4 regions of the Sodalis sp. RH22 genome follow, and region 1 is predicted to be linked to each of the others. Evidence: predicted binding sites of a transcription regulator. Region 1 holds the regulator's gene; each other region holds the start of a gene.
The links. Region 1 encodes CRP, which controls carbon source genes, mostly activating them, when cyclic AMP is high. Its sites were predicted from a motif close to ATGTGANNNNNNTCACAT; they were not measured.
Positions count from the first base shown of each region.

Region 2: a site for CRP is predicted at 1,527-1,544, ahead of gntK (gluconokinase). Genes of this name have one in related genera too.
Region 3: a site for CRP is predicted at 2,461-2,478, ahead of ACL2XN_RS01255 (2-hydroxycarboxylate transporter family protein). Genes of this name have one in related genera too.
Region 4: a site for CRP is predicted at 3,806-3,823, ahead of msrB (peptide-methionine (R)-S-oxide reductase MsrB). Genes of this name have one in related genera too.

Region 1 covers NZ_CP178731.1:4,434,366-4,442,252, forward strand. Annotated here, with positions in the region: gene argD (bifunctional acetylornithine/succinyldiaminopimelate transaminase) at 155-1,381, shown strand; gene ACL2XN_RS20005 (YccS/YhfK family putative transporter) at 1,397-3,469, opposite strand; gene crp (cAMP-activated global transcriptional regulator CRP) at 3,523-4,155, opposite strand; gene ACL2XN_RS20015 (hypothetical protein) at 4,323-4,511, opposite strand; gene ACL2XN_RS20020 (OsmC family protein) at 4,471-4,893, shown strand; gene ACL2XN_RS20025 (phosphoribulokinase) at 5,103-5,972, opposite strand; gene ACL2XN_RS20030 (YheU family protein) at 6,077-6,319, opposite strand; gene ACL2XN_RS20035 (LysE family translocator) at 6,441-7,043, shown strand; gene ACL2XN_RS20040 (ABC transporter ATP-binding protein) at 7,049-7,887, opposite strand, start outside.
Region 2 covers NZ_CP178731.1:3,619,849-3,627,735, forward strand. Annotated here, with positions in the region: gene metH (methionine synthase) at 1-1,352, opposite strand, end outside; gene gntK (gluconokinase) at 1,646-2,197, shown strand; gene edd (phosphogluconate dehydratase) at 2,491-4,302, shown strand; gene metA (homoserine O-acetyltransferase MetA) at 4,299-5,228, opposite strand; gene ACL2XN_RS16460 (LysR family transcriptional regulator) at 5,390-6,259, opposite strand; gene ACL2XN_RS16465 (M20 family metallopeptidase) at 6,421-7,626, shown strand; gene ACL2XN_RS16470 (transporter substrate-binding domain-containing protein) at 7,628-7,887, shown strand, end outside.
Region 3 covers NZ_CP178731.1:291,946-299,832, forward strand. Annotated here, with positions in the region: gene ACL2XN_RS01245 (YceI family protein) at 1-200, opposite strand, end outside; gene ACL2XN_RS01250 (cytochrome b) at 187-783, opposite strand; gene ACL2XN_RS01255 (2-hydroxycarboxylate transporter family protein) at 989-2,332, opposite strand; gene ACL2XN_RS01260 (NAD-dependent malic enzyme) at 2,715-4,400, shown strand; gene ACL2XN_RS01265 (helix-turn-helix domain-containing protein) at 4,490-5,353, shown strand; partial or broken gene ACL2XN_RS01270 (IS66 family transposase) at 5,487-5,802, shown strand; gene ACL2XN_RS01275 (DUF554 domain-containing protein) at 5,893-6,609, opposite strand; gene ACL2XN_RS01280 (ester cyclase) at 6,849-7,427, opposite strand; gene ACL2XN_RS01285 (NADPH-dependent F420 reductase) at 7,468-7,887, opposite strand, start outside.
Region 4 covers NZ_CP178731.1:1,402,041-1,409,927, forward strand. Annotated here, with positions in the region: gene sppA (signal peptide peptidase SppA) at 1-1,068, shown strand, start outside; gene ansA (asparaginase) at 1,166-2,182, shown strand; gene pncA (bifunctional nicotinamidase/pyrazinamidase) at 2,196-2,831, shown strand; gene ACL2XN_RS06365 (YeaC family protein) at 2,906-3,178, opposite strand; gene msrB (peptide-methionine (R)-S-oxide reductase MsrB) at 3,267-3,680, opposite strand; gene gapA (glyceraldehyde-3-phosphate dehydrogenase) at 4,031-5,026, shown strand; gene ACL2XN_RS06380 (D-hexose-6-phosphate mutarotase) at 5,114-5,986, shown strand; gene ACL2XN_RS06385 (aldo/keto reductase) at 6,101-6,955, opposite strand; gene ACL2XN_RS06390 (MipA/OmpV family protein) at 7,045-7,794, opposite strand.

The DNA.
Region 1 (7,887 bases):
TCGGCATGTTGATATAGCATTAACGGACAAGGCCACGGGCAGCGGCTTTTTTTCGCTCTGATAGTGATAAAACGATTGCACTGGAGTGATTTTTTATTCATATTTTATGACTATAATATCACTTCTTGATTTGTTGCGGACCGGGTAATTACATATGAATACAGATAATAGCGCAGTAACGCGGGAAACTTTCGACCAGGTTATTCTGCCGGTTTATGCACCGGCGCAGTTTATTCCGGTCCGGGGCATGGGCAGCCGGGTATGGGACCAGGACGGAAAGGAATATATTGATTTCTCCGGCGGCATTGCGGTCACTGCGCTGGGACATTGCCATCCGGCGCTGGTCGCGGCGCTGAAAGCCCAGGGCGAAACCCTATGGCACACCAGCAACGTCTTTACCAACGAACCGGCGCTGCGCCTGGCGCGCAAGCTGATTAACGCCACCTTTGCCGACCGGGTGTTTTTTGCCAACTCGGGCGGCGAGGCCAATGAAGCGGCGTTTAAGCTGGCGCGTCACTACGCCATTACCCGCCACAGCCCCTATAAAACCAAAATCATCGCTTTTCATAACGCGTTCCACGGCCGCACGCTGTTTACCGTTACCGTGGGCGGGCAACCGAAATATTCCGACGGCTTCGGGCCAAAACCGGCGGATATCGTCCATGTGCCTTTTAACGATCTGGCGGCCGTCAAGGCGGTGATGGATGATCATACCTGCGCCGTGGTGGTGGAGCCGATTCAGGGTGAAGGGGGCATTATGCCCGCCACGCCGGAATTCCTGCAGGGCCTGCGCGATCTGTGCGACCAGAATCAGGCGCTGCTGGTGATGGACGAAGTGCAGTGCGGCATGGGGCGCACCGGCAAGCTGTTTACCTATATGCACTATGGCGTAACGCCGGATATTCTGACCACCGCCAAGGCGCTGGGCGGCGGTTTCCCCATCAGCGCCATGCTGACTACGGAAGAGATCGCCTCGGTGATGAAAGTGGGCACCCACGGCACCACCTATGGCGGCAATCCCCTGGCCTGCGCGGTATCCGAGGCGGCGCTGGATGTGATTAACCAGCCGGAAGTCCTGGCGGGCATTAACGAAAGGCACGATCGTTTTGTCAGCGCGCTCCGGGCAATTGACGACAAATATCAGGTATTTTCGGATGTGCGCGGCATGGGCCTGCTGCTGGGCGCCGAACTGCGGCCGCAGTTCCATGGCCGGGCGCGCGAGTTCCTGCACGCCAGCGCCGCGCAGGGCCTGATGATCCTCAACGCCGGTCCGGACGTCATCCGTTTCGCGCCGTCGCTGGTGGTGGAGTTCGCCGATATCGAACAGGGCATGGCCCGGTTTGAACAGGCGGTGGCGCAGGTTATCGCCGCCAAACCCTAGGCGCGCGGCGGGAGACTAATGGCTTAACCGGCGCGCCAGCCAGTTGCCGTGCTGCGGCCGCTGGCGCCAGGCTACCGAAGAAATCGTATGCATCACGCCCAGATGGAACAGAATACGCCGCAGATGGCGTTCCATCAGGGTGCCGGGCAGCTCCGGCGTTTCGCCGGCGGCGTCCATCACCGGGCTGTCTGAGCTTGGGCCGTCATATTCCAGCCGTTGCTGGCAGCGCTGCAGCGCCACCTCGCAAGAGGCCAGGTACTTTTGCGCCAGCGTCGGCGTCAGCATGTAGTGATCCCGCGCCAGGATGGTCATGGCATTGATGTGCTCGACGATGAACTGGCTATGGGTCACCCATAAACGCATATCGGTCAGATAGCGCGAATTAAACGCCGGCTCCCGCATCGCCTGGCTAAGCGACGTAAACAGCGCGTTGTGCGCCTGGTTGACCTTCATGCGCGCGTAGGCCAGCGCCGCCGGCTCGGGGGCGGGTTGCAGCAGCAGCCGCAGCGCGTCCTGGCCCCGCTCCAGCGCCAGATGGGCGTTTTTGCGCAGCATACCGCTTTGCCACTGCGGCCATAACCACAGCATGCCGCCGAACGCCAGCATACAGCCGATCAGCGTATCCACCAGCCTGGGCACCAGGAAATGCGCGCCGTTCAGCGACAGTAGCTGCAACGTATACACCGCGGTCACCGTCATGCCGATCATCGCCAGGCCGTAATTTTTGCGCAACACCAGGTAAGACGCCAGCGTCAGGAACAACATGCACAGCAATACCGTGCCGTCGCTCAGCCTGAATTGCAGCGTGCCGGCGGCAATCACCAACCCCGCCAACGTGCCCAGGGCCCGATGCTGGATCCGCACCCGGGTGGCGTTATAGCCGTTCTGGCTGACAAACATCACCGTCATTAAAATCCAGTAGGGTTTGGGGAGATCCAATACCAGCCCCAGGCTGCTGCCGATGGCCAGCATAATCCCAAGCCTTGCCGCGCTGCGCAGCGCCATGGATTTAAAGGAACAGTAGCTGACCAGCGCATGCCAAAACGACAGCCGCTGCTGGTTGTCGGCCATCAGGTCGCGGCGGTAAAGCGGGCGCTGGGTACGCAGCAGCCGGGCGATACGGCTGAAATGGTAATAACAAAACTGTCCGACCGGATTATCCGGATGCCGGTCGGCAATTTTTTCCAGGGCCGACAGCGCGGTGGCCATGTTAAAACGCCCCGGCTGCCGGTGATAGAGAATATCATCCGCCAGTACCCGCAACCGCGCGGCAATCAGCCGGGCGTTATAGCGGATAACCGCCTCGGCGTGGCTTTGCGCCACCAGTTTTTGTACTTCGTCCGGCTGGTGCAGGCTGACGGCGATATGCTCCTGCAAATCCAGCGCCACCTGGAAAGAACGCAGCAGGCGTTTGTACTGCAGCTGATCATTGGCCGACAGCATATAAAGCTGCTGGTATACCTGGGCAATCAGATCAATCACCGCCTGCTGGCGGGCAAACAGCGGCGGCAGGGCGGTTTCCGGATCGGTATGCTGTGTCAGCAGGGTATATTTCGCCTCGATATAATCCGCCAGCTCCCGATACAGCAGGCTAAGAGATTCCCGCATCGGCTGCTCCTTCCACAACCGGAACCACAGGGCGTTGAACAGTCCGTACCAGGCGGTGCCGGCAATATACAGCAGCGGCGGCACGACGGGCGGCACATTGCCGGCCAGGCCCAGGGTAAAGATGGCGGCGATAAGCGCGGCGGGCAATAAACGGCCGTGCAGCGGGCTGATTTCACCGGTAACGCCGAACAGCAGCGCCAGGCCGAGCATCACCAAGGGCAATGGCACCGGCACGGCCAACAGCACCTGGATCAGCACGCTGCTCAGCGCGAACAGCGCACCGCCGACGGCCAGGCGCTTGAAAAACCGTTTATGCAGGGTATCGAGGCCGGCGATATTGCAGCAGGCAGGGACCAACGAAAACAGCAGGCCGTTTTGCAAGCTGCCGAATAACAGGCCGGCGGCCACCGGCAGGCATAGCACGATGGTTTGCCGCAGGGCATAGTTTACTTCAGGGTGGTAGATTAACCGGCGCCACATACTGTCAGCAAAAAAAGCGTGGTACGAAGCACCACGCCTGTATAACGGGGCTATCAGCGCGTGCCGTAAACAACAATGGTTTTACCGTGCGCGGATATAAGATTTTGATCTTCGAGCATTTTAAGAATACGTCCTACCGTCTCGCGGGAACAGCCGACAATCTGGCCGATTTCCTGACGAGTGATTTTTATCTGCATGCCGTCGGGGTGGGTCATGGCGTCGGGTTGTTTCGCCAGGTTCAACAGGGTTTGCGCTATGCGTCCGGTAACGTCCAGGAATGCCAGGTTGCCGACTTTTTCCGACGTTACCTGTAAACGACTGGCCATTTGCGCCGACAGGCGCATCAGGATATCCGGATTCACCTGAATCAGCTGCCGGAATTTTTTATACGAAATCTCGGCGACTTCACAGGCGGTTTTCGCCCGTACCCAGGCACTGCGTTCCTGACCTTCCTCGAATAGGCCGAGCTCACCGATGAAATCTCCCTGGTTAAGATAGGAGAGAATCATCTCTTTGCCTTCTTCATCCTTAATCAGCACCGCCACGGCGCCCTTAACGATGTAGTAAAGCGTTTCAGCCTTTTCACCCTGATGTATAAGTGTACTCTTCGATGGATACTTATGAATATGGCAATGAGACAGGAACCATTCGAGAGTCGGGTCTGTTTGCGGTTTGCCGAGAACCATTCGCTGTTATCCTCTTTTGTCATCGCTATCCCAGGTTCGGGACATCGTATTCCCTGTTACGGCGCTTGTATTATTCACTCTGACTCCGCGTTTAAACGGAGCGACGTAAGGGAACTTATTAGGGTCTGGTAATGTGATGTTCCGATCGATCTCTTGCCCTTTCATTATCATGAGGCCGATCCAGCCTTGTTTTTAGCATAGGTTTGAAGCAGTGTCTTCTGTTGTCTTGCTTCAGCATGAAGTATGTTCAGTAACATTGCCAGTTTTCCAACAAAAATGTAGTCTGCTGGAAAGCTTTTCATCAGGAGTATCATAATGCAGGCACGGGTCAAATGGGTAGAAGGGTTGTCTTTCATGGGCGAATCCGCCTCGGGCCACCAGGTTTTGATGGATGGGAACGCGGGCGAAAAAGCGCCCAGCCCAATGGAAATGGTATTGATGTCGGTCGGCGGCTGCAGCGCCATTGATGTGGTATCGATTTTACACAAAGCGCGGCAGGACGTCCGGGACTGCGAGGTCAAACTCACCTCCGAGCGCCGCGACGAGGCGCCGCGCCTGTTTACCCATATCAACCTGCATTTTATCGTCACCGGCGCCGGGCTGACCGACAAGGCGGTGGAGCGGGCGGTGACGCTATCGGCGGAAAAATACTGCTCGGTCTCACTGATGCTCGGCGCGTCGGTCAATATGACCCACAGCTTTGAAGTGCGCGACGAACGCCACGCCCCCGCCGCCTAACCGGCCCGCCAACACCGCACTCAAACCCGGCGTGTTCAAGGGAGAGCGCGCCAATGGGGTCGAATCGGGCATGGTTTCTCTGCCCGACCGAGCGCCCCATGGCACGGTATGCTAGGCCCGCCAACACCGCAGCGAATCCTGGCGTGTTCAAGGGAAAGCATGCCGATGGGGCCGAATCGGGCGTGGTGTTCCCGCCCGAGGCCTCGAGTTTACTTAATTTCCTTTCCTTCCAGCAACTGCTGTACCAGCGGCCCCATTATCAGCTCCATCGCCAGCCCCATCTTGCCCCCGGGCACCACCAGCGTATTAATATTGGAAATAAAGGAGCCTTGCAGCATCGCCAGCAGGTAAGGCAGGTCGATATGCGCCAGGCTACGGAAATGAATAACGACAAAACTTTCGTCAAGTGAGGGAATCGCCTTGGCGGCGAAAGGGTTCGACGTGTCGACGGTCGGCACCCGCTGGAAATTGATATGGGTGCGGGAAAACTGCGGCGTGATGTAGTTAATATAATCCTCCATCGACCTCACCACCGAATCCATCACCGCCTCGCGCGAATGCCCCCGCTCGCCGGTATCGCGCACCAGTTTCTGGATCCACTCCAGGTTGACGATGGGCACCACGCCCACCAGCAAATCCACGTGCTTCGCCACGTCATGGCTATCGGTTACCACGCCGCCGTGCAGCCCCTCGTAAAATAACACGTCCGTCGGTTCCGGCAACGCCTGCCAGGGCGTAAAGGTACCGGGGATCTGGTTATACGGCACCGCCTCGTCATACGTATGCAGATATTTACGCGACTGACCGCGGCCGGTATCGCCATACTGATGAAACGTATGCTCCAGCAGGCCAAAGTTATTGGCGTCCGGACCAAAGTAGCTGATATGGCGCCCTAAATCCCGCGCCTTGCGGATCGCCATATCCATTTCCGGCCGGGTAAAGTGATGAAAGCTGTCACCCTCCAGTTCGGCGGCGTGGATATTCAACTGCTGGAATATTTTACGAAACGCCAGGCTGGTGGTGGTGGTGCCCGCACCGCTGGAACCGGTAACGGCAATAATGGGGTGTTTTGTCGACATGGTAACCCTACGCTTGGTTGAATTGCGGCGTGAAGAAGTGCGCCCGGCATCAAGGCCCAGAAGTGAGTGTTAGCATATTTAGCGCTTAGGGGCCAGGGGCTTCGCTATTCGCCCGGCGTATTACCGGCCTGGTCATTAAACCGGCCGCGCGGCATGATATTGATATTTTCATGCAGTTCCGACCAGACCACCACCGCCTCGCCGCTTATCAACTGGCGTTTTACATCCTCGACCTTTTGCGCCAGTGATTTCTCCTGCTCGCCATAATCGGTGCCCTCACGCAGTACAAAGGACTCGATCAGGTTATAGAGCGTGTCAGGATCGATTTGTTCCCAGGGAATAATCACGATATTGTGTCCCGATAGTCAATAAATCAAGGTGTTGAGTAAATTTCACCTGTTATGCCTTGTGCATCCCCGTGCGCACTGGTAGCTTCATACGCGTTATTTTACGGGGAGCCGCCAAAACGTGGAACTGAGTCTTTTTCTGTCAATGCTGGGGTTTCTCTGGGTGGCCGCCATTACCCCTGGTCCTAATAATATGCTGCTTACCGCCTCGGGCGCCAATTTTGGCTTCTGGCGCTCAATGCCGCTGATGATCGGCATCATGCTCGGCATGCAATGTATCCTGCTGCTGGTGGCCTTCGGCATCGGCGGCCTGATCACGCTTTATCCGTCCCTGCATTTTATGCTGAAGGTGGCGGGCAGCCTTTACCTGCTGTGGCTGGCCTGGAAAATAGCCACCGCCGCCTATGAAAAACTGGAAACCGACGCGCCGCCCCCCCGGCCCATTCCCTTCTACCAGGGCGGCCTGCTGCAGTTTCTTAATCCCAAGGCCTGGCTGATGGCGCTGGGCGCGGTAGCCAGCTTCAGCCTGAGCGGCAGCGCCTATATCACCTCCGTCGGCGCCATCAGCGTCGGCATCGTCAGCGTCAATATCGTCTCCGGCGTTATCTGGCTCGGCTTCGGCACCCTGATCGGCCGGCTGCTGCGCAGCAAACGCGCCTGGATCGCTTTTAACGTCGCCATGGGCCTGCTGACGGCGGCCTGCGTATTGCTGATCTGGCGCTGACGCGCTTATTGCGACTCGAACTCCCGGGTCAGGGTCTCCAACTGTTCCTGGGCGTCCAGCCACGCCATTTCCGCCTCTTCCAGCTGCGATTTAACCTTGGCCTGCTGCTGCAGGGCCAGGGCCAGGTCCGCTTTACGGCTGATATCATACAGCGCCGCGTCGGCCAGTCCGGCCTCGATGGCCGCCAGCTCCGCGCCACGTTTTTCCATTTGCTGTTCATAGCGGGTAATGGCCTTGCGCAACGGCTGGGTCTGATTACGGAAATCCGCCTCGCGCCGCTTCTGGTCTTTCCTGGCCTGGGCATTATTGACCTGCGGCGCCGGGGTCTCGGTATCATTGCCGTCCTGCGCCGCCGCCTGGCGTTGCTGATCCACCAGCCACTGCTGGTAATCCTCCACATCGCCGTCAAACGACGCGACGCGACCGTCATGCACCAGATAAAATTCATCGGTGGTGGAACGCAGTAAATGCCGGTCATGGGACACCACCACCAGCGCGCCGTCGAAATCTATCAGCGCTTCGGTCAGCGCCTGGCGCATATCCAGATCCAGATGGTTGGTCGGCTCATCGAGCAGCAGCAGGTTGGGACGCTGCCAGACAATCAGCGCCAGCACCAGCCGGGCCTTTTCGCCGCCGGAAAAACGCGCGGTCGGTTCGGTCACCTTATCGCCACGGAAACCAAACCCGCCCAGATAGTCGCGCAGCGCCTGCTCATACTCCTGCGGCGCCAGCCGGATCATATGCGCCAGCGGCGATTCGTCGGCGCGCAGGAACTCCAGCTGATGCTGGGCGAAATAACCCAGCTTGATGCCTTTCGCCAGGCCGATGGTGCCGGACTGCGGCT
Region 2 (7,887 bases), 810 kb from region 1:
CCCTGGATGCACTTCAGCCCTTGCTCGATGACGTCCCATTTCGACGAATCGATCATAATCGGCACCCGGGATATATCCGGTTCGCCGGCGATCAAATGCAGAAAACGCACCATGGCGGCGGCGGAATCCAGCATGCCTTCATCCATGTTGATATCAATGATCTGCGCGCCGCTTTCCACCTGCTGCAACGCCACCGCCAGCGCCTCATTATATTTTTCTTCTTTGATCAGGCGCTTGAAGCGCGCCGAACCGGTAACGTTGGTGCGCTCGCCCACGTTGACGAACAGCGTATCCTTGGCGATATTCAGCGGTTCCAGGCCCGCCAGACGGCAGGCTACGGGCCGTTCCGGCAGGACGCGCGGCGCTATGCCCTCGACGGCGCGCGCCATGGCGGCGATGTGCGCAGGCGTGGTGCCGCAGCAGCCGCCGACGATATTCAGGAAACCGGAAACGGCCCATTCCTTGATCTGCCCGGCCATTTCATCCGGGCCGAGATCGTATTCGCCAAAGGCGTTCGGCAATCCGGCGTTGGGATGGGCGCTGACATAACAATCGGCAATGCGCGACAGCTCGGCCACATACTGGCGCAGCTCATCGGGGCCTAAGGCGCAGTTCAGGCCAAAGGACAGGGGCTTGACGTGGCGCAGGGAATTATAGAAGGCCTCGGTGGTCTGGCCGGAAAGGGTGCGGCCCGAGGCATCGGTAATAGTGCCGGAAATCATCACCGGCAACTGTACGCCCATGGCCTCGAATTCGGTTTCGATGGCGAATATCGCGGCCTTGGCGTTAAGGGTATCGAAAATGGTTTCCACCATAATCAAGTCCACGCCGCCCGTCACCAGAGCGTGAACCGCCTCACGGTAAGCGCTCACTAACTGATCAAAACTGACGTTGCGGAACGCCGGATCGTTAACGTCCGGCGAAATGGAGGCGGTGCGGTTGGTGGGGCCGAGGACGCCGGCCACATAGCGGGGTTTCTCCGGCGTGCGCGCCGTCCATTCGTCCGCGCTGCGCCGGGCCAGCCGGGCGGCCTCGGTATTCAGCTCGCCGACCAGCGACTCCATATGGTAGTCGGCCATGGCGATGGCGGTAGAGTTAAAGGTGTTGGTCTCAAGGATATCGGCGCCCGCGGCCAGATAGTCGTGATGGATAGCGGCGATCACCTCGGGCTTGCTCAGCACCAGCAGATCGTTATTGCCTTTCAGATCGCTCGGCCAGTCGGCGAAACGCGCCCCCCGGTAGTCCTCTTCCTCAAGCCGGTAACTCTGGATCATGGTGCCCATGCCACCGTCCAGCACCATGATGCGCTGTGCTAATTGCCTGCGCAGTCCGTCCACTCGATTGTTCACCATTACCCCATCCACCGCTGAAAAAATCATCTTTTATGAAGCCAAAACAGGCAGAACATCCTAGCATAAATTACAGGCAATCGACGCCGAAGGCGCATGAGACTTTTTCAAATCCCACCGGTCCGGCCCGAAACGATGCTGTGCGATGTAAAAAGAATGTTTCAGATTACATTTTTAATTTGAAGCAGATCACAATTAGCGCGAAAAAACGACAAAGCATCTGGAAACCGCAGCAAAAATCGGGATAATGTTACCGGTAACATCACTACACTCTTTTCTGGCCACGGAGCCTTACGATGACAACAACAGCTAACCATATCTTCGTTTTAATGGGCGTTTCAGGCAGCGGCAAGTCCGTGGTGGCCAACGCCCTGGCCCGTGAGCTATCGGCCGCGTTCCTTGACGGCGACTTTTTGCATCCGCGCGCCAACATCAACAAAATGGCGGCGGGACAGGCGCTTAACGACGACGATCGCGCGCCCTGGCTGGCGGCAATCAATGATGCCGCGTTTGCGATGCAACGTACCAACGCCATTTCCATTATCGTCTGTTCGGCGCTGAAAAAACATTATCGCGATCGGCTGCGGGAAGGCAACGCCAACCTGTCCTTCCTGTATCTCAAGGGCGAATTCGATGTGATAGAAGCCCGGATGAAAGCGCGCAAAGGTCATTTCTTCAAGACCCAGATGCTGGTCACTCAATTCGATACCCTGGAAGAACCGGGCGCCGATGAAAAGGACGTCCTGGTGGTGGATATCAACCAGCCGGTGGACGGGGTCATCAACGATGCCCTGCGCTGCATCAAGGAACAGATCGGGGCAACGGCGGCTGACCTCCCGCGCGCTTAAGCAGCGATCGGCACAGCAACTATGCTTGTTATGCCAGGGATAATCATTGTCATACCCGGCCGGTAATCTCCAGAGGGCGCATCCGGCTGTTTAAGCTTTTTTAGCTGAAACGATTCAATTTTACAATATCGCTGTAATAGCCGGCAGGCCGCTTCGCTACCAATAGGTTGTCATTATAAAAAAAGCGATTCGACGGTTTGTCCGGCGGCTGGGACACCAATTCCGTTGTTGAGCCAGGCTCCGCCGACGGCAAGAGCCAGGCTTGACCATTCAATCTTAAGTGTGAGGCAGATATGAATCCTACCGTAGCCCGGGTGACGCAACGCGTTATCGACCGTTCTTTACCCACCCGCACCGCTTATCTGGCGCGCATCGACGCCGCACGCGTCAAAACGGTTCACCGGTCGCAGCTGGCCTGCGGCAACCTGGCCCACGGCTTCGCCGCCTGCCAGCCCGATGATAAGCTGGCGCTGAAAAGCATGACCCGCAATGATATCGCCATTATCAATTCTTACAACGATATGCTGTCCGCCCACCAGCCTTACGAGCATTACCCGCAACGCCTGAAGGACGCCCTGCACAGCGTCGGCGCGGTAGGCCAGGTAGCCGCCGGGGTACCGGCGATGTGCGACGGCGTGACCCAGGGACAGGACGGCATGGAGCTGTCGCTGATGAGCCGGGAGATCATCGCCATGTCCGCGGCCATTGGTTTATCCCATAATATGTTCGACGGTGCCTTATACCTCGGGATTTGCGACAAGATCGTCCCCGGGCTGGTGATGGCGGCGCTGTCCTTTGGACATCTGCCGGCGGTATTCGTCCCCGCCGGACCGATGGCCAGCGGTTTGCCGAATAAAGAAAAAGTACGCGTACGCCAGCTCTACGCCGAGGGCAAGATAGACCGCGCGGCCATGCTGGATGCGGAAGCGGCGTCATATCACAGCGCCGGCACCTGTACCTTTTACGGCACCGCCAACTCCAACCAGATGGTCATGGAAATGATGGGCCTGCATTTACCCGGCTCATCATTTATCCAGCCCAATACCCCGCTGCGCGACGCCTTGACCGATGCCGCCGCCGTACAGGTTACGCGCCTGACGGAAAACAGCGGCAACTATCTGCCGATTGGCCGGCTGGTGGACGAGAAGGTGATCGTCAACGGCATTATCGCCCTGCTGACCACCGGCGGTTCCACCAACCACACCATGCATTTGGTCGCCATGGCCCGCGCCGCCGGCATTATCATTAACTGGGACGACTTCTCCGAATTGTCGGACGTCGTGCCGTTGCTGTCGCGCATTTACCCCAACGGACCGGCGGATATTAATCAATTCCACGATGCCGGCGGCGTCCAGCTTGTGATACGCGAATTGCTAAAAGGCGGCCTGCTGAATGAAGAGGTCAATACCGTCGCCGGTTTCGGTTTAAGCCGTTACACCATGGAACCCTGGCTGGATCAAGGAGTGCTGGCCTGGCGCGAAAGCACCGAAATCTCGCTCGATCCCAAGGTGATAGCCAGCATCGATAATCCGTTTGAACATCACGGCGGCACCAAGGTTCTGGACGGCAATCTGGGGCGCGCGGTGATGAAAACCTCAGCCGTACCCGTGGCCAACCAGGTTATCGAGGGGCCGGCGATGGTGTTTGAAAGCCAGCATGACGTGGGTCCGGCCTTTGATGCCGGCGAATTGAACAAAGACTGCGTGATCGTGGTGCGCTACCAGGGACCGCGCGCCAACGGCATGCCGGAGCTGCATAAACTGATGCCACCGCTGGGCGTGCTGCTGGATCGCGGCTACAAGGTCGCCCTGGTCACCGACGGACGTTTATCCGGCGCGTCAGGCAAGGTGCCGGCGGCCATCCATGTCACGCCGGAGGCCTATAACGGCGGATTGCTGGCGAAAATCCAGACGGGCGATCGGGTGCGGGTGAACGGCGTTACCGGCGAGCTGTCGTTGCTGGTGGACGCCGACGAACTGGCGCGGCGGATCGTGGCGCGGCCTGATTTAAGCGCGGAGCATATCGGCTGCGGCCGCGAACTGTTCGGCGCGCTGCGCGGGCAACTCTCCGGCGCGGAACAGGGTGCGAGCTGCATTCCCTTTTAATCCAGGGTGGGATTCATTTTTTTCAGATCGTATGGCGTAATCTGGTAAACGTAGTAGTTCAGCCAGTTGGCGAACAATAAATGCCCATGGCTGCGCCAGCTGGCCCTGGGCGGCAGGTCTGGATTATTATCCGGGAAATAGTTAACCGGGATGGCGGGATTCAGGCCGGCCGCCAGATCGCGATGATATTCGCCGGCCAGGGTTAAGGCGTCGTATTCCGGATGACCGGTGACGAAGGCCAGGCGTTTATCGGGACTGGCGAATAGATAGGCGCCGGTTTGCTCCGATTCCGCCAGGATCTCCAGGTCGGTATATTGACGGATAACGTCGGAGGGGAAGTCGGCATAGCGGGAATGCGGCGCCAGAAACGTCTCGTCAAACCCACGGGTCAGCAAGGCATGCGGCTTAAGGGTGTTATGCTGATATACGCCGGCCAGCTTCTCCCGCCGGGTCATTTTGGGAATGTCGTATAAAATATTCAGCGCCGCCTGTACCGCCCAACAGACGAACAGGGTCGAGGTGACATGTCCTTTAGCCCATTGCAACACCCGGTCTATCTGCGGCCAGAAAATCACGTCCTGAAAGTCCACCAGCCCCAGCGGCGCGCCGGTCACCACCAGACCATCGTAGTTTTCATCCTGGATATCCTCAAAATCACAGTAAAAGGTGTTGAGGTGTTCCGCCGGGGTGTTTTTCGACTCATGATTGTCAATACGCAACAGCTGAATATCAATTTGCAGCGGCGAGTTGGACAGCAGTCTCAGGAACTGATTTTCCGTCTCGATTTTTTTCGGCATCAGATTAAGGATCAGCACCTTTAGCGGACGTATTTCCTGGGTGCGCGCGCGGGAAGTGGTCATAACAAACACGTTTTCGTTACGCAGGAAATTCACTGCTGGCAACTCATCAAGAACCCGAATCGGCATAACTATAGAACCTCAAAGCATACGTATAAACGTTTAGACATCCAGATGCCCACGATAGCGTTTTTAGTAAATGATGTCGAGTGTTCAACCATTAGTTGAAAATGTTTCATCTTTAGCGAAACATTTTCTTTATTACTTCCAGCTTGCCGAACCGCTGATTGTTACCGGACGCAGGGCAAGCCCGCGGCATCGGCCAGCATCTGGATAAAGGGCAGCGTCAGGGCGGAGGCATCGCAGGCGTGACGGTGGAGCAGCCAGGTTCTGTTCTTAACCGCCTGGCCGTCCACAGTGATGGGCAGACGGAACAGTGAATCCGGCAACGGCAAATAGCTGGAGATAATGGCGTAACCTAAGCCATGGTTCACCATGGCCAGGCAAACCTCCAGTTTGTCCACCGTCATGGCGATACGCGGCGCCAGGGAAAAATTGGCATTCCACCAGCGCTCAATCAGTTGGGTAATATGCGGCCCATGATTAATTTTAATCTGTGGCAAATGAGGCAGCAGGCTGAAATTAAGCTCATGCTGGCTTATCAGGTAATAACAATCCTCATCGATCAGCCGTTTGCCCTCTTTCCAGTTAAAATCATCTTTCACCAGCGCCAGATGAATCTCATCCCGTTGCAGGCGCTGGAAAATTTCTTCGCTGTAACCACTGGTAAGGCTAATGCTGACGCCGGGATATTGCCGGCGAAAACGTTCCAGCAAGGCGGGCAGGCGGTAGGCGGCATAATTACTCGACACCCCGATGCGGATCTCCCCTTGCTGTTGCTCATCCAGGCTATGCAGGTTGATTTTCAGCTGCTGCATGTCCCTAAGCACCTTATCGGCATGGCTGGCCAGAAATTCCCCCTGCGCGCTGAACGCCAGGCCTTTGCTGTTCTCGTCAAATAACTGGATCGCCAGTTTGCGCTCGATTTGTTTTAAGCGATAACTCAGCGCGGGCTGGGAGGTATATAACTGTTCCGCGGCGCGGGTGATATTTTTATGCTGGTAAACGGCCCGGATAATGAGCCAGTCTTTTTCATTCACGGCCGGTGTCCATGGGAAATTATCTTCCACTATAAAATATTTTTTGGCTTAAGGATGCAAGTCATAAAAACGCTCGATTGGGCTTAGCAGGGAAAATCGCCTATATCTGCGGTATAAGATATTGATGCTGCGCTGAAAACGCACCAAAACAGGGAGACACCATGGCGATTGGCACCATAAGCGAGCAAAAGAATAAAATTATTTATGCTGTTGATGACATGGCTGCGCAGTTAGAACAGCTGGCGTTGCAGATCCATGGCAATCCGGAGCTGAGCTTTAACGAAACGCAGTCCGCCGCCGCGCTGATCGCGCCACTGAGGAGCGCGGGTTTTGTCATTGAACAACCGCTGGGCGGCCTTCCTACCGCCTTTCGCGCCACTTTTGACAGCGGCAAACCCGGACCGGTGGTGGCGCTGCTTGCGGAATACGACGCGCTGCCAGAACTGGGGCATGCCTGCGGCCATAATCTTATCGGCACCGCCTCGGTGGGCGCCGCGCTGGCGTTAAAGGCCGCCTGCCCTGAATTAGGCGGGCGCCTGCTGGTGATCGGTACCCCGGCGGAAGAAGAAGGCGGCGGTAAAATCATTCTCGCCGATCTGGGCATATTCGATGCAGTGGATGCGGTGATGATGGTCCACCCGCGCGAGAAAACCATGGTGGTGCGCGGCGGACTGGCGTGCGTGGATGCGGTATTTAAATTTTACGGCAAGGCGGCGCATGCCTCGTCGGCACCGCAGAAAGGCATTAGCGCCCTGGACGCGGTCATCCATACGTTTGTCGGCATTAATGCCCTGCGCCAGTTCTTCACCGACGATGTGCGGGTACATGGGATTATTACCGATGGCGGCAGCGCCACTAATATCGTGCCGGCCTATGCCGAGGCAAAATTCCTGATGCGCGCGGCGACGGTTAACGGGTTGCGGCTGGTGCGGGATAAAGTGTTCGCCGCAGCGCAAGGCGCCGCCGCGATAAGCGGCGCCAGGCTGGAAATCGAGCCGGGCCTGACCTATGCCGAACGCAACAACAACCTGGCCCTGGCCATGGGTTTTCAACGCAACCTTGAGCTGTTGGGCATCGACGTGTTCGATCCGCCGGTAACCGGTGGTATCGGCTCGTCCGATATCGGTAATGTCAGCCAGGTCACCGCGGCCATCCATCCTTATATCCGCATTGGCGACGTTTTCCCGCATACCCCTGAGTTTGCCCAGGCGGCGGCTTCGCCCGCCGGCCTGGACGGCATGCTGCAGGCCGCCAAGGCGCTGGCGATGACCGCCTTTGACCTGAATCAGGATCGCTCGCTATTGCAGGCGGTAAGAGATGAATTTTCGCGCTGGAAGCTCGCCAACCAGGCCGGGCAGGAGGAATAAAATGAAAAACAGAGGGGTACTCGCGTTACTCGGCATGGTTATGGGCGCAACGGCGGCACAGGCGGCCGGTGAAACGGTGCGTATCGGCGCCGATCTGACCTATCCCCCGTTTCAGTACCGGGAAGCGGACGGTACGCCGCGGGGCTTTGAAATCGATATTACCCATGCCGTCTGCCGGGCAATGGCGGTGCAATGTCAATTCGTGGTCAGTAGCTTTGACGCGGAGATTCCCTCGCTGCTGGCTAAAAAAGTCGATGTTAT
Region 3 (7,887 bases), 1.7 Mb from region 1:
GCGGGATTATCAGCGTCGAATGTGAAGCCGCCGTCAAAATCCCTAAAACCGCCGTAGAGCCAGCTGTAGCCAAGATGTTTGATCTTGAATTGAATAAAAGCATGCTGGCCCTGTTTATCAATTTTATACTCCGCCGCAACGGCTATGCCCGAGGCGAAAAATAACGCGACCGTCGCCAGGCCCAGGCTAGTCTTTTTCAGCATGGTGTTTTTCCTTATATTGCGCAGGTTGATGAAGGTGATACCCAAGCATCCGCTTAAGCGTGATGTCGCCATCGATAAAATGATGTTTTAACGCGGCCAGGCCGTGCAATACCGACAGGATCACCACGCACCACGCCAGGTACAAATGGATGTCGCCCGCTAAATCGGCTTGCCCCGCCAGGCCGCTAAGGGTGGCCGGAACGGAAAACCAGCCGAATACATTTATCGGCTGCCCGTCCGCGGTGGAAATCAAATACCCGCTGGTAAGCAGGGCGAAGAGCAGGATATATAAAGTCCAATGCGCCAGCACCGCGCCGGCGCGGGTCAGCGGCGAGTAATGGCTGAGGGGTTTGGGCGGCGGGGAAATAAAACGCCAGATCAGGCGTAAGATCATCATGGCGAACAGGAGACAGCCGATGCTTTTGTGCAGTTCGGGCGCGCGATGATACCAGGTCGCATAATAGCCAAGCGTCACCATCCACAGGCCTAGCGCAAACATACCGTAAACGGCCAACGCCACCAGCCAGTGGATAGCAATGCTGATATGGCCGAAACTGTCGACTGAGTTGCGCCAGCGCATAAGGCATCGTCCTCGTGGGTTGCGTTACCCTTGGTCAACAAATAAAACAGATTGAAATAAAAAAGCAATTTAAGTCGTGTCAAATACGTTAAAGTTTTGTAAATAGAAACAACGAGTCCTGCCTTGGAAATGTTGGCATCAGACGTGGGCAAGGTTATTTTTAAGCCCGCGGAGAACGGCGTTGGCATAGGCCCGGTAGCGGATGCTAGATCAGCCATCCAAGGAGTAATGTGGCGCCGATGACCGTCGATGCTCCGCCGATCCGGGTGGATATCTGGGCGAACGGCATCAATGACATGCGGTTCGACGCTGATAGAATGGCAACGTCGCCGGTCCCGCCCAGTCCGCTGTGGCAGCATGTGACGATGGCGGCCTCGATCGGGTACATATTGAGATAAGGCGCAATCAGAAAACTCACGACGCCCATGGAAATGACCACCGAGGCACAGACGATCACATAGCCGAGGGAGAACACCGCGACGACGCTTTCCAGCGGGACATACAGCATGCCCAGTCCAATCATAAGCGGCCATACCAGTGTGGTGGATACAAATTTATAAAAACTATGGGCTCCTTCCTCCATCTTTGCCGGGATCACCCGCGCGTATTTACACAGTACGGCAATCAGAATCATCAATACCGGTCCGGGAATATGAACCCATTTTTCGACTAAACCCCCAACGATGAAAAAGGTGCAAATCATCAATAAACCGCCGCCCATCAGCGCGAAATCCACCGGACGTTCTTCTTCTTTTCGGGCAAACAAGGCATTTTCCGCCGCCGACCTGATTAATGTGCCATCGCCACTCCAGTGAGTGCGGCGGGTGCCCAAACGGGCCAGCACGCCGGCGCAGACGATAGCGAAAATATTGCCCACGACGGCGGCGGGAGCCAACTGCGCCACGTAAACATCCGGCGAGGCGCCCAGGATGGCGGAATAAGCCAGGGAAAGGGGTAAAATACCTTCGCCGATCCCGCCGCCCAGGATGGGGACGATAATAAAGAAAAAAGTATGGTAAACGCTATACCCGAATAATTTACCCACCACCAATCCGCTTATCGCCGCCGTTGCGGTTCCCGCCAGCAAGGGTATAAACATACGGATCATGCCTTGCACCAGGACAATACGGTTCATGCCGAGGATACTGCCGACCACCAGGCTGGCGATAACAAAATACAGCAGGTTGGCCTCCTTCATTAACAGGTGTACCGTCTCCAGGGTATTAATTTTAAAAACGCCAAAAAAAACCATTACCGACGGTACCATTAGACAAAGAATGGCTGGGCCGCCAATATCGCGCAGCACGGGAATCCGTCGGCCAATATGCGACAGCAAAAATCCCAGGGTCATAATGACGGCCAAACCACCAATCATATTTTTAGGCAGGTAGCTGGAATAGGCGGAAATAAACACGATGCTGGCGATGGTAATGAAAAGAATCAACGGCACCGAACTGATATCAGCGCCGTTGCATTGCCTGAAGAATGTCGATGAGGGCGACGTTGCTGTTTTTTCATAATTCTCAATCGGTTTGTCGATTTTTTCCATTATAATCACCTTGCTGTTTTGGCGGTGCGCTGATAAGAGGTTAATGGGTTTTATTGATTAAATAGCTGACGTTAAATACATATTATAAAATTATGATGTTTTATTTTATACTCAGACGTATAATTTGTGTGCGCTACTCATCACACAATCTTTTTGGTAATTTAATTAATCTTTGTTTAATTAAAAAACTTTAAATAGTTAAAAATGCATATTAATAATTAAATTTAACTGAGAGTTGCAACCTGACATGCTATAACAGTCACCACTGATGGGTTTTTTAGCCGGGTGCGGACAACTGCTTTATGCCAAGCTGCTCGCCGGCTGTGAGTGGAAAAATATAAATACAAGCGTATTTATTGATGTTATCTGCGAGGGTTGTGAAATGGCATCGTGCAAAACGTTGTACACACATTATACCGGGTCATTGCTGCTGGATAATCCCTTGCTGAATAAGGGATCGGCTTTCACCGAACAAGAGCGTCGCGCCCTCAATCTCTGCGGACTGTTACCGAATCAGGTCGAAACCATCGGCGAGCAAACGGAGCGCGCTTATTCTCAATACTGCCAATTTAAACGGGATATTTCGAAACATATCTATTTGCGTAATATCCAGGATACCAACGAGACATTGTTTTATAATTTGTTGCGTTATCATCTTGACGAAATGCTGCCGATTATTTACACCCCAACGGTTGGCGAGGCCTGCGAGCGATTTTCGGCGATCTATCGCCGCGCCAGAGGGTTGTTTATTGCCTATCCGGACCGGGATCGTATTGACGACATGCTGCAGAATTTCTCTAAACATGATATCAGAATCATTGTGGTTACCGACGGGGAGCGCATTCTCGGGTTGGGCGATCAGGGCATTGGCGGCATGGGCATTCCTATCGGCAAGCTCTCTTTATATACCGCCTGCGGCGGCATTAATCCGGCACAAACGTTACCGATCATGCTGGACGTCGGAACCAACAATATGCAGTGCCTGGACGACCCGCTGTATATGGGCTGGCGGCACCCGCGCATAAACGATGACGAATATATGGCCTTCATCGACGCCTTTATCGTGGCGGTCAATACCCGCTGGCCCCGCGTCTTGTTGCAGTTCGAGGATTTCGCCCAAAAGAACGCCATGCCCCTGCTTGAACGTTATCGCCATACGCTGTGCTGTTTTAACGATGATATCCAGGGTACCGCCGCGGTAACGCTGGGAACCCTGATCGCCGCCAGCCATGCCGCGGGCGGCCGGTTACGCGATCACCGGGTCGTATTCCTCGGGGCGGGTTCCGCCGGCTGCGGCATTGCTGAAAATATCATCGCGCAAATGATGGCGGAAGGGGCCGGAGAAAAAGAAGCCCGTGCCCAGGTCTTTATGGTCGATAGATTTGGTCTGTTGACCGACGATATGCCCAACCTGCTTGATTTCCAGCGCCGGCTGGTGACCGCCCGCACCTCGCTCGCCGGCTGGGGCCTGACTACACCCAGCGTCTCGCTGCTGGACGTGGTGCGTCACGCCAAGCCGAGCGTGCTTATCGGCGTCTCCGGCCAGACAGGGCTGTTTACTGAGGAAGTCGTGCACGAAATGCTGCGCCACTGCCCGCGGCCGATTATTATGCCGCTGTCCAATCCGACATCGCGCGCGGAGGCCCGGCCGCAGGACGTGCTCGCCTGGACCGAAGGCGCGGCAATGATGGCGACGGGCAGCCCGTTTGCGCCGGTGATTTACCAGGATCGACGCTATGATATTCCCCAATGCAATAATGCGTATATTTTCCCTGGCCTGGGGCTGGGCATTCTTGCATCGGGCGCCAGCCGCGTCACCGATGGCATGCTGATGGCGGCCAGCCAGGCATTGGCGGCCACTTCGCCTTTGGCGATGACCGGCGCGGGGCCGCTACTGCCGCCGGTGAATGATATTCAGCAAATATCGCGCGCGATCGCCGTTAAGGTGGCCAAAACCGCCCAGGAAGAAGGCGTGGCGTCGGTCATGTCGGAAAAGGACCTTGCCCGGTCATTGGAGCAGAATTATTGGCAGGGTGGTTATAGCCATTATAAACACTCATCTTTTTAAATCGTTTATGCGCCACCTGGGGGTTGGGGCTATCGGTCCGACACACGGTTTGTGTTTTTTTATGCCCATGAGTGTTATGAGGAATGCCGATGGATCCCTCCCACATCATTTTTGCCCTGCTGGGCTGGTTGGAAAATAACTTGGATCAGCCATTAATAATGGATCGGATTGCGAGTAAATCAGGTTATTCAAAATGGCATTTACAACGTATGTTTTCCAGAATAACCGGTACGACGCTGGGTTCATATACCCGGGCGCGCAGATTGTCCCGGGCAGCGGTGGCGTTATGCGTCACCGATTTACCCATTATTGATATTGCCATCAGATATCATTTTGACTCCCGGCAGAGCTTCACCCGGGCGTTTAAAAAACAGTTTGGCCAAACGCCCGCCTTTTACCGCGATACGACGGAGTGGCCGTCGTTTGGCATTTGTCCTCCGATACGACCAGGCGCCGCGACTATGCCGCCGCTCACCTATGTCACCTTACAGGATGTGCAGTTATACGGCGTCACCAGCAGCTATACCGGGTCGCTTGGGCGGGATAGCACTTTTTTTCGCGCCGATTTGCATACGGATTTTTGGTTTCACTATTTGGAGCAAGCGCGGATCTTACCGTCCGTCTTGTTTGGTCTAAATCATGTACTGCCGAATAAAAGCCCTGAAATGGGACAGGAAGTCATATTCCGTTACACCACTGCGCTTCAGCCAAAGTATGCCCCCACAGGTCAACCGGTAATACTGGCGGGCGGTGAATACGCGCTATTTACCTATAACGGAGATACGGGCGGCCTGCAGAATTTTATTTTGATGCTGTATGACACTTATTTGCCAAAGCTGAAATTAACGCGCCGTCAGGGGCCGGATATAGAGTGCTTTTATCCGCAAGGCAAAGAGGAGATAGCAACGCTGCATCAATCGAATTGCCAATACCTGATACCGGTATACCGCTGAAGACATCGTTGTCCTTGCCTGGCAGTATCCCAATGCGTTGTGCGGGTGATATTTGTATCCGGGGGCGTCCGGCCGGGTAACGAAGGCAGGGGTGCGAAGCACGATCCCGATCGTTACTGATAGGGCCTTTACCACGCTGTCGCGCCAGGCCGATACGGCGAAGGCGTCCAACTATCTGATGAATCACTGGCAGGTGTTGTGCTACTACGCCGGCGATGGCTGGGCGGAGATCGATAACAATATCGCCGCAAACGCGCTGCGGGTAGTGAGCCCGGGCCGCAAAAATTGCCTGTTCTTCGGTTCGGACCGCGGCGGTGAACGAGCGTTGCAAGCTAAACGGGGTGGAACCGGAAGCGTATCTGCGTCATGTGCTGGCAGTTATCGCGGAACATCCCATCAACAAGATCAAAGATCTCCTGCCGTGGCACCTCGACATCCCTGCTGAGTAAGGGGCAATACGGCGCTAGACGGTCGCCTACTATGATGCCGCGGCAATTTTTTATAGTGGCAAAAAAAATGGCACGACAGAGAATTTTTTTTCAAGCTGTCATCAGTGCCCTCCATACAAAAGAAAGTGGCACAACAAACAATAGCGCTGGTAAAAAATTCACCACGGAAAAAATTTTAATCTGTGCGATGCGAAGTCCCACGGCAATCATAATTATACCACCGCAGGCCGAGAAATCGGCGAAAGCCGCCTTATCCATATATGGCATAATCCACACCGCTAGTCCAAATAAAGCGCTCTGGATTAACAGCTGGGGTATGGCCACCATCACTAAGGTAATCCCAAGTGACATCGAAAAGATCATCGCGGTAAAAAAGTCCATAATCGATTTAACCAGCAGCAGCTGATAATTACCTTCGAATCCTTCGGTCAATGCGCCGACTATGCCTAGTCCACTGGCACAAAACAGGACAATCATAGCGGTAAAACTTTGGGCGAATTCTTTTGCTGGCATAGTGCTACGGGTTTTGATGACTCGGGATAGCCAGTATTGAAGCTTTCCTGCCCCCCATTTAACGCCATGCTCCAGGGAAAACAATTCACCTAATGTGGTTCCAAGGATCAATGCGAAAATTACCGCCGGCATATTCTGTACTTTTATCACCATCACAATACCGATCGATATCGATGCCAGCGCAAAAGTTGCGGGTAATCCTTCACGTAGCCGCTCTGGTACATGTTTGGCGAATGAAATGCCTAGCAGTCCCCCAGAGATAATTGCCGCACTATTAAGCCATGGTCCTAACATGATATCCTCATGATTATCCTATATAGATTTGTTATCTTGTTTTTCGTCGTTTTCAGGCATAGGAATTAAGGTAAACCAGACTACCCCTTCCCATCGTGCACTGGCTGAGCGTCAGCGGTGTACATACAGCTGAAGTCACGCACATAAAAAGCTGGAAAAATCGCCAGGAAGAAGAACTGGCCGCGTGAATCGCCAATTTTATCTGCGCCGGGGGGCAATTCCCAGCGCCTAGGATAATATTAATGTGCCAATCCAATTTGCTGCATAAACGAGGCGTTGTCCCAGAACAAATACTCTTCATCCATCACGCCGCTTTTAGTCCAATGGCCAAGGGTGGCCATCGTCAGCTTAAATGGCTTGCCTGTGGGTGCCGCCATTTTGCCGTTTCCCAAAGGCATCGGTTTGGTGAAGGTTCCCTCCATCATGCCGATGACCCCGGTCCATTCGCCCGAACCAAAGCGCACCGGATGCACATTGATATGCGTATCCGGCGCAAACACGAATGTTTGCTTTAATTCAACAATATGGGCCGCCAATCCTTTGGTCGTATGGCCGTCAGGATAATGCACCAGGATATCCTGGGCATGGCTTTCATGCAGGCGATCCCATTTCTGATGGGTATATACGTCGAAATCGAGAGTATCAAACGTTTTAAGATTGTTATTAACGTTTTTTTCAGCGCTCTGATATTTCGACAGTTCCTGCATCAAGGGTGGTATGGCGTCATTCGCGCTTTTGGCTTTATCAGCGGCAAATGCGGAGGAAACGGCCAGCCCAAGCGCCAGTGCGGCAGTCACGACATGAGATGATAATTGCATGATAATACTCTCCTTATTAGATAGCGTGTCTGGACGCCGGTTATTTGTTGATAAGCCAGGTCGGCGCAATGGTGGTGCCAAGTCCGGCGCCATAGCCAAAGTAGATATTCAACCCGCCCAGCGGCTCAAGATAACGGGCATTTTTTAATCCGCCGGCATCAATCGCGCTAAAGCCCAGCGAGTGAACCACCGTGGATACCGTTTCTTTTGCCGATGCATCGTCAGCGGCGATAAACACCGGCACCGTGCTGCCCGCCAACTCGGGACCGGCGGCCAGTACCTGGGCAAATATCGTGTTGAAGGCTTTCACCAGACGGACGCCGGGGAAGGCGTTGGCGATTTCCTCGGCCGCGGACGTGACGTGTCCAAGGGTGAGCGACATATAATCGGCGCTCAACGGGTTGGTGATATCAATAATCACCTTGCCGTCCAGATTGCCAAGGGCGCGCAGCGCGTTCAC
Region 4 (7,887 bases), 2.8 Mb from region 1:
GGCCTGCGGTCCGTCGACGGCGATACGGCGCAGTTCGCGCTGGCGAATAAGTGGGTCGATACCGTGGCCTCCCGTGTGGCCATCGAAGCGGAAATGACTAAGGCCTTTGGCTGGAACAAGCAAAAAAACGCGTTTAACGCCGTCAGTATTTATGATTACCAGACGCCGCGGCAACCGCAAAAAGGCGGCCAGATTGCGGTAATTTTCGCCAACGGCGCCATTATCGACGGCCCAGAAACCCCGGGGTCGGTCGGCGGCGACACGACCGCCGGCCAGATCCGCGACGCCAGGCTGGATCCCGATGTCAAGGCCATCGTCTTGCGGGTTAACAGTCCCGGCGGCAGCGTCAGCGCCTCCGAGATGATCCGTTCCGAGCTCGAGGCGGCGCGCACCGCGGGTAAACCGGTGGTGGTTTCCATGGGCGGCATGGCCGCATCCGGCGGTTACTGGATTTCCACCCCGGCCAACTACATCATCGCCAGTCCCAGCACCCTCACCGGCTCGATCGGTATTTTCGGCGTTATCAACACCTTCGAGGATTCGCTGGGCAGCATAGGCGTCCATACCGATGGCGTCGCCACCTCGCCATTGGCCGATCTGTCGATGACCAAGGCGCTGCCGCCGGAATTTTCGCAGATGATGCAGCTCAACATCGAGAACGGCTACAAGAACTTTATTACGCTTGTGGGCAAGGCGCGGAACAAATCTCCCGAGGAGGTCGATAAGATTGCCCAGGGTCATGTCTGGGTCGGCAGCGATGCCAAGACCAACGGCCTGGTCGATCAGTTGGGGGATTTTGACGACGCGGTGGCGAAAGCGGCCGAACTGGCGAAATTACAGCAATACTACCTGAACTGGTATCTGGATGAGCCGAGCCTGCTTGATATGGTCATGTCGCAAACCAGCGCCGCGGTTTATGCGCATCTGCCCGTCATGATCCAGGCGTTCCTGCCGGTGCCGGCCGCGCAGGTTTCCGCCCTGTTTTCCACCCAGGCCAACGCGTTTCCGAAATTGAACGACCCCCAGAACCGTTACGCCTATTGCCTTACCTGCGGTGACGTCCAATAACCTGGCCGCCCCAACCGATACCAGCCCCGTCCGGGGCTGGTGTTATTGCCTGCAGGACGTATAATTAGCGTATTATCCCGTCAACGCCTGTCCCTTCATGTCAAAAAAATCCATTTATGTTGCGTATACCGGCGGCACCATTGGTATGCAACGTTCCGAAAACGGTTATATCCCGGTCTCGGGGCATCTGCAGCGTCAGCTGGCCCTGATGCCGGAATTCTATCGCCCGGAAATGCCCGATTTCACCGTGCATGAATACACGCCGCTGATCGACTCCTCCGATATGACGCCCGACGATTGGCAACATATCGCCCAGGATGTCGCGGAAAATTATCATCGCTATGATGGGTTTGTTATTTTACACGGCACGGACACCATGGCGTTCACCGCCTCCGCGCTGTCGTTTATGCTGGAAAACCTGAATAAGCCGGTGATCGTCACCGGATCGCAGATCCCGCTGGAGGAACTGCGATCCGACGGCCAGACCAATCTGCTCAACGCGCTGTACCTGGCGGCCAACTATCCCGTAAATGAAGTCAGCCTGTTTTTTAACAATAAGATGTTTCGCGGCAACCGCGCCACCAAAGCCCACGCCGACGGTTTCGACGCGTTTGCCTCACCCAATTTGCCGCCGCTGCTGGAAGCGGGCATCCATATACGCCGCATGGCCTCCCCGCTGCCGCCCGGGGGCGACGGCGTGCTTATCAGTCATCCGATCACGCCGCAGCCGGTCGGGGTGGTCACGCTTTATCCCGGCATTTCCGCCGATGTGGTGGGCAATTTTTTACGCCAGCCGGTGAAAGCGCTGATCCTGCGCTCCTACGGCGTGGGCAACGCCCCGCAGCACCCGGCGCTGCTGGATGAATTGCGCCAGGCGGTGGCGCGCGGAAGCATCGTGGTCAACCTGACCCAATGTTTTTCCGGCCGGGTCGATATGGGCGGCTACGCTACCGGCAACGCCCTGGCGCGGGCCGGCGTTATCAGCGGATTTGATATGACCGTCGAGGCCACCCTGACCAAACTGCACTTTTTATTGAGCCAGTCGCTGCCGGCCGCCGATATTTGCCGTCTGATGCAGCAAAACCTGCGCGGGGAGTTAACCGTTAAAGAGTGAACGGGAGAGATCTATGAACAGCGCCTTACTGTTGATCGATTTACAAAATGATTTTTGCCCGGGCGGCGCGCTGGCGGTCGCCGAGGGAGACGCGGTGATAAGCGTCGCCAACCAGGCGATGGCCTTTTGCCGCCGGTCGGGTTTCCCGGTGGCGGCCTCGCTGGACTGGCATCCACGCCAGCACGGCAGTTTTGCGGTCAACGCCGGCGCCCGGGTGGGCGATACCGGCATGCTGGACGGTCTCAGCCAGGTATGGTGGCCGGTGCACTGCGTACAGGATACCCCCGGGGCGCAGTTGCACCCGCAGTTGCATCAGCAATGGATTGATAAGAAGATCCTCAAGGGCCGCCAGCCCGAGATAGACAGCTACAGCGCGTTTTTTGATAACGGCCATCGCCAGCAGACCGAGCTGGATGACTGGCTGCGCGCGCTGGATATCACCCATCTGACGGTGATGGGGCTGGCGACCGACTATTGCGTAAAGTTCACCGTGCTTGACGCGCTGTCGCTGGGCTATCGCACCGACGTGCTCACCGAAGGATGCCGCGGCGTCAACCTGGACGCCGGCGACAGCCAAAGGGCGCTGGAGGAAATGCGCCGCCACGGCGCCAGGCTGGTGACCCTGGATGAGATGATGCGCGGCGTCTGAGCGCGAAGCGGCGCCGGCGAAGGATAGGCGTTTCCCGGCATGGTGACGCGGCCGCGCCTGCCGGGATGGCCGCGCTATTCGGGCTTGATACGCGCCACCGGTCGCCCGGTCAGCTCCTCAAGCAGCTCGCGCTTGCTTTTCATCACGATTTGCCCGTCGGTGCCGATGCTCATATGCTCCGGCTGATGATTATGACGCGCCTGCCACAGCATCACCATTTGCAGGCAGTTATCCTTTTGTTCGGCGGTCAGGGGAACGCCGTCGGGCCATTTGCCCAGTTCCACCGCCGTTTTCAGGCGCTGGTAGATGTCAGGCGTCAGGTTAGCCAGTAGCGCATCAACGTCCACGATTTATTCCTTATCATAAGAATAATTAGCTGAATCGATAAAGCTTGCCTCCGCCGGCAGCGATACGCGCGGGTGTGTTACGTGCGAATCAGCCGTCGATTTCTTCGCCATTTTCCTGGTCCTTAAAACGCAGCGAAGCGGAGTTAACGCAAAAACGGGCGCCGCCGGGCTGCGGCCCGTCCGGGAATACGTGCCCAAGATGGGCATCGCAATTGCCGCAGCGGATCTCCACGCGATGCATACCATGGGAGTTGTCGTCCAGATAACGGATGGCGGACTCGTTAACCGGCTCGTAAAAACTCGGCCAGCCGCAGCCGGAGTCATATTTGGTTGCAGAAAAAAACAGCGGCGCGTTGCAGCACAGGCAGTGGTACTGGCCGGTGCGCTTATTTTCCAGCAACTTACCGCTATAAGGCGGCTCGGTGCCCCGCTCCTGCGTGACGTGGCGCTGCATATCGGTCAGATGGTCGGGGACGATGCGATCGGGATCATTTTTAGCCATACGTGCGATTCTCAGGCGGTGAATGAATGATAAGGGTTTTGAACCGGCTTATTATAACAAATAATTAACAACACCGGGATGATTTTTAGCTTAAACTAGAGGGCGAGAAACGACGTGAGCGGTAAGTGTGATGCATATCACATTTAGCTGCCAGGTGCAGTTTAAATGGCGGGCTACGGCCCCCATCTTATTCGTAGCTGTGCGGGCGGCGGAACGGACAATTTACGTTCAAATGGTGTGATTACGTTTGATTTGCAGCAATAATTGACACGATTCCGCTTGACGCTGCGCGAGGTTTTTGTAAGTTTACAAGTAACCTTTTATTCACTAATAATTAGCTGGTGGAATATATGACTATCAAAGTAGGTATCAACGGTTTTGGCCGTATCGGCCGTATTGTTTTCCGTGCTGCGCAGGAACGTGACGATGTCGAAATCGTCGCCATCAATGACCTGTTAGACGCCGACTATATGGCTTACATGCTGAAGTATGATTCAACTCATGGTCGTTTCGACGGTACCGTGGAAGTGAAAGACGGCCATCTGGTTGTAAACGGCAAAACCATCCGTGTTACCGCTGAGAGAGATCCGGCTAACCTGAAATGGGGTGACGTTGGCGTTGACGTGGTTGCAGAAGCCACCGGCATCTTCCTGACCGACGAAACCGCCCGCAAGCACATCACCGCCGGCGCCAAGAAAGTGGTCCTGACGGGCCCTTCCAAGGACAATACCCCGATGTTCGTCATGGGCGTGAACCATAAATCCTATGATGGCCAGGATATCGTGTCCAACGCTTCCTGTACCACCAACTGCCTGGCGCCGCTGGCCAAAGTCCTTAACGATAAATTCGGTATCGTTGAAGCGCTGATGACCACCGTACACGCCACCACCGCAACGCAGAAAACCGTCGACGGCCCGTCCCATAAAGACTGGCGCGGCGGCCGCGGCGCGTCCCAGAACATCATTCCGTCCTCAACCGGCGCCGCCAAGGCCGTGGGTAAAGTTATCCCCGAGCTGAACGGTAAACTGACCGGCATGTCCTTCCGTGTTCCGACCCCGAACGTTTCCGTTGTCGATTTAACCGCGCGCATTGAAAAAAGCGCAACGTATGAAGAAATCTGCGCAGCGATGAAAGCAGCGTCCGAAGGCGAACTGAAAGGCGTTATGGGCTACACCGATGAAGACGTGGTTTCCACCGATTTCAACGGCGAAAAACTGACGTCGGTATTTGACGCCAAAGCCGGCATCGCGCTGAACAAGAATTTTGTAAAATTGGTAGCCTGGTACGATAACGAAACGGGTTATTCCAATAAAGTACTGGATCTGATTTCCCATATCGCCAAGTAATCATTGTCGATAAAGAACGGCTTATGGGGCGACAGCAATGTCGCCCTTTTTATTTGATTCCAATGCTTAACTTCACAAGGCTCATGTATGCATAACTCTGTTTTTGCGTTACCCGTCAAAGAGCAGCTCTCATCCTCCATCAGCTTGCGTCAGATGGATGAACTGCCGGTTATCGTCATCGATCATCCGCGCGTCAAGGCGGCGGTTACCCTGCAGGGCGCCCATTTGGTGGCCTGGCAGCCCGCAGGCGAAGAACCGGTGCTGTGGTTAAGCGACAGCAGCGAATTCAAGGATGGCGTGGCCATTCGCGGCGGCGTGCCCGTCTGCTGGCCCTGGTTCGGCAAGGTAGCCAGTCCCAACCATGGTTTTGCGCGTATCCTGCCCTGGCATCTCGACGTCCATCAGGAAAACGATCAGCAGGTCACCCTGTCCCTCAGCCTGCACGACAGCGCCGTTACCGAGCAATACTGGCCGAAACCCTTTACCCTGACCGCGACATTTGTCCTGGGCCGCACCTGCAGCATCGAACTGGAAGCCAAAGGCGATTTCCAGAACACCGCCGCCCTGCACAGCTATTTTAATATCAAGGATATTAACGACGTCAGCGTAAGCGGACTGGGCAACAGCTATATCGACAAGGTGAACGGCGGCGTTACCGCGCAACAGCAGGGCGACGTCACGTTCAGCGGCGAAGTGGATCGGGTATATACCCACCCGCAGGACATCAGCCTGATTAACGACCGGGGCAATAAACGCGTCATCGAAATCCATCATCACCACTACAGCGACGTGGTAGCCTGGAATCCCGGCGCGGAATTGGCGAAAAAAATCAGCGATATCACGGACGAGGGCTATAAAACCTATGTTTGCGTGGAAACCGCACGCGTCAATAAACCGCTGGTAGCCACGCCGGCCGCCCCCGCGCGCCTGGCGACGGTTATCAGCCTACGTAAAGCCTGACCGCGGCTTACGGCCCCATGGCGGCCAGGGCCGCCCACGCTAAACTGCAGCGAACCTGTTACCGGGAAAGCGTGCCGGTGGGGCCGGGCCGGTCCTCTCGGGTCGTCGCTAAGATCAGACGATATCCAGATGGGTTTTGCGCTGGGGCGCGGGAAACGCGCGATCCAATTCATCAAGGTGCGCCGCGCTCAATACCACCTCCAGCGCCCTGGCATTCTCCTTCACATGCGCCCGGCTTCCCGCCTTGGGAATAGCAATCACCCCCGGACGCCGTATCACCCATGCCAGTAACACCTGGGCCGGCGTAAGCGCCAGTTCGCCGGCGATACGCTGTACCGCCTGATTGTCCATCAACCCGTTACGCAGCTTGCCGGCCTGCGCCAGCGGACAGTATGCCATCACCGGCATTCCCCGTTCCTGGCACCACGGCAGCAGATCGTACTCAATACCGCGCGAGGCCAGATGGTACAACACCTGATCCGTCATACAGGCATCGCCGCCCGGCAGCGACCACAGTTCCTCCATATCCGCCACGTCCAGGTTCGACACGCCCCAACGTTTGATCTTTCCCGCCTGGCGCAGCGTCTCCATGGCGGCGATGGTATCGGACAACGGAATGCCGCCGCGCCAGTGCAATAAATACAGATCAAGATAATCGGTTTGCAGACGGCGCAGGCTGTTTTCGCATGCCGCCTGCGCCTTGGCGCCACCGGCATTCTGCGGATAGACCTTCGACACCAGGAACACCTCTTCGCGCCGGCCCTGTATCGCCCGGCCCACCACGCGCTCCGCGCCGCCGTCGGCGTACATTTCGGCGGTATCAATCAGGCTCAGCCCCAGGTCGAGTCCATACTGCAACGCGCGCGTCTCAGCCTGGATATCGCTGGACCGTTCGCCCATATACCAGGTGCCCTGACCTATCGCGGGCAGGGTATGCCCATCGGGAAAAATCACCTGTTTACTGGCCATAGTTCCTCCTGTTGTATAAAACACCGCGGGCGCACCTGATTGGTGCGCCCGCGCATAAATGCACCCCAATGAAGCATGGTGCGCACCATTTAAAAGCGGTAGGTCATCCCTACCCCGATAAGCGTCGTCGCGCTGGCATTCACCATCGGACTATCTTTCACTTCATCGCTCAACCGGGTATAGCGCGCCATCAGCGAGGCATTCCAGTTTTCGTTCAACGCGTAAACCGCCGTCAGCTCTAGGTACGGCGACCATCCGTCGTCGGCCTGGTATTCCGCTAAGCCGCTGCGCCTGGATTCATGCCGGCTGACGCCATAATAGTAATCGTTCTGGTTATCGCTGGCCCAGTTGGCGCCGATGCCGGGCAACAGGGTCAACCGGTCGAATGTAAAAGGATAAAGATAAGCGAGATCGGCGGTAAATCCATCGCTGTTATCCAGGATATCGCCCAGATAGGATGCGCGAACTATGCCCCATTGCGCCGTATACTTATAGCGCAGCCCCGCCATGGCGGTTCCGCGCCGCTTATCCAACTGCTTCATATAGCCGTAATCATTGTCGCTGGGCTTGAAGCCGAACGGCGAATATTCGGCCGTCAGCGACAGCTGGTTCTGCGCATCCTTCCACAGATAATAGCCGGCGCTCAGGCCTTGCAGGTAGACGCTGTCCCCGTCATAGTTAATGATGGGAAACGGGATTGTTCTGTCGTCGGCGCCTTTATAAGGGCTGGTGGCGTGCAGCGCGGATGCGCCCACGGACCAGGTGCCGGCCATTGCCACCGGGGCGCACAGGCCCAGGGCTACCGCGAGACTCAGTAAGGATAATGGGTGAGTTTTCACAATGGATGCTTCCCGTAGTGTTAAAAAAACGAACAAACCGCAATATAAACGTGAAGTGTAAAGTAAACCAACGCCGTTTGCCGATTATTTACA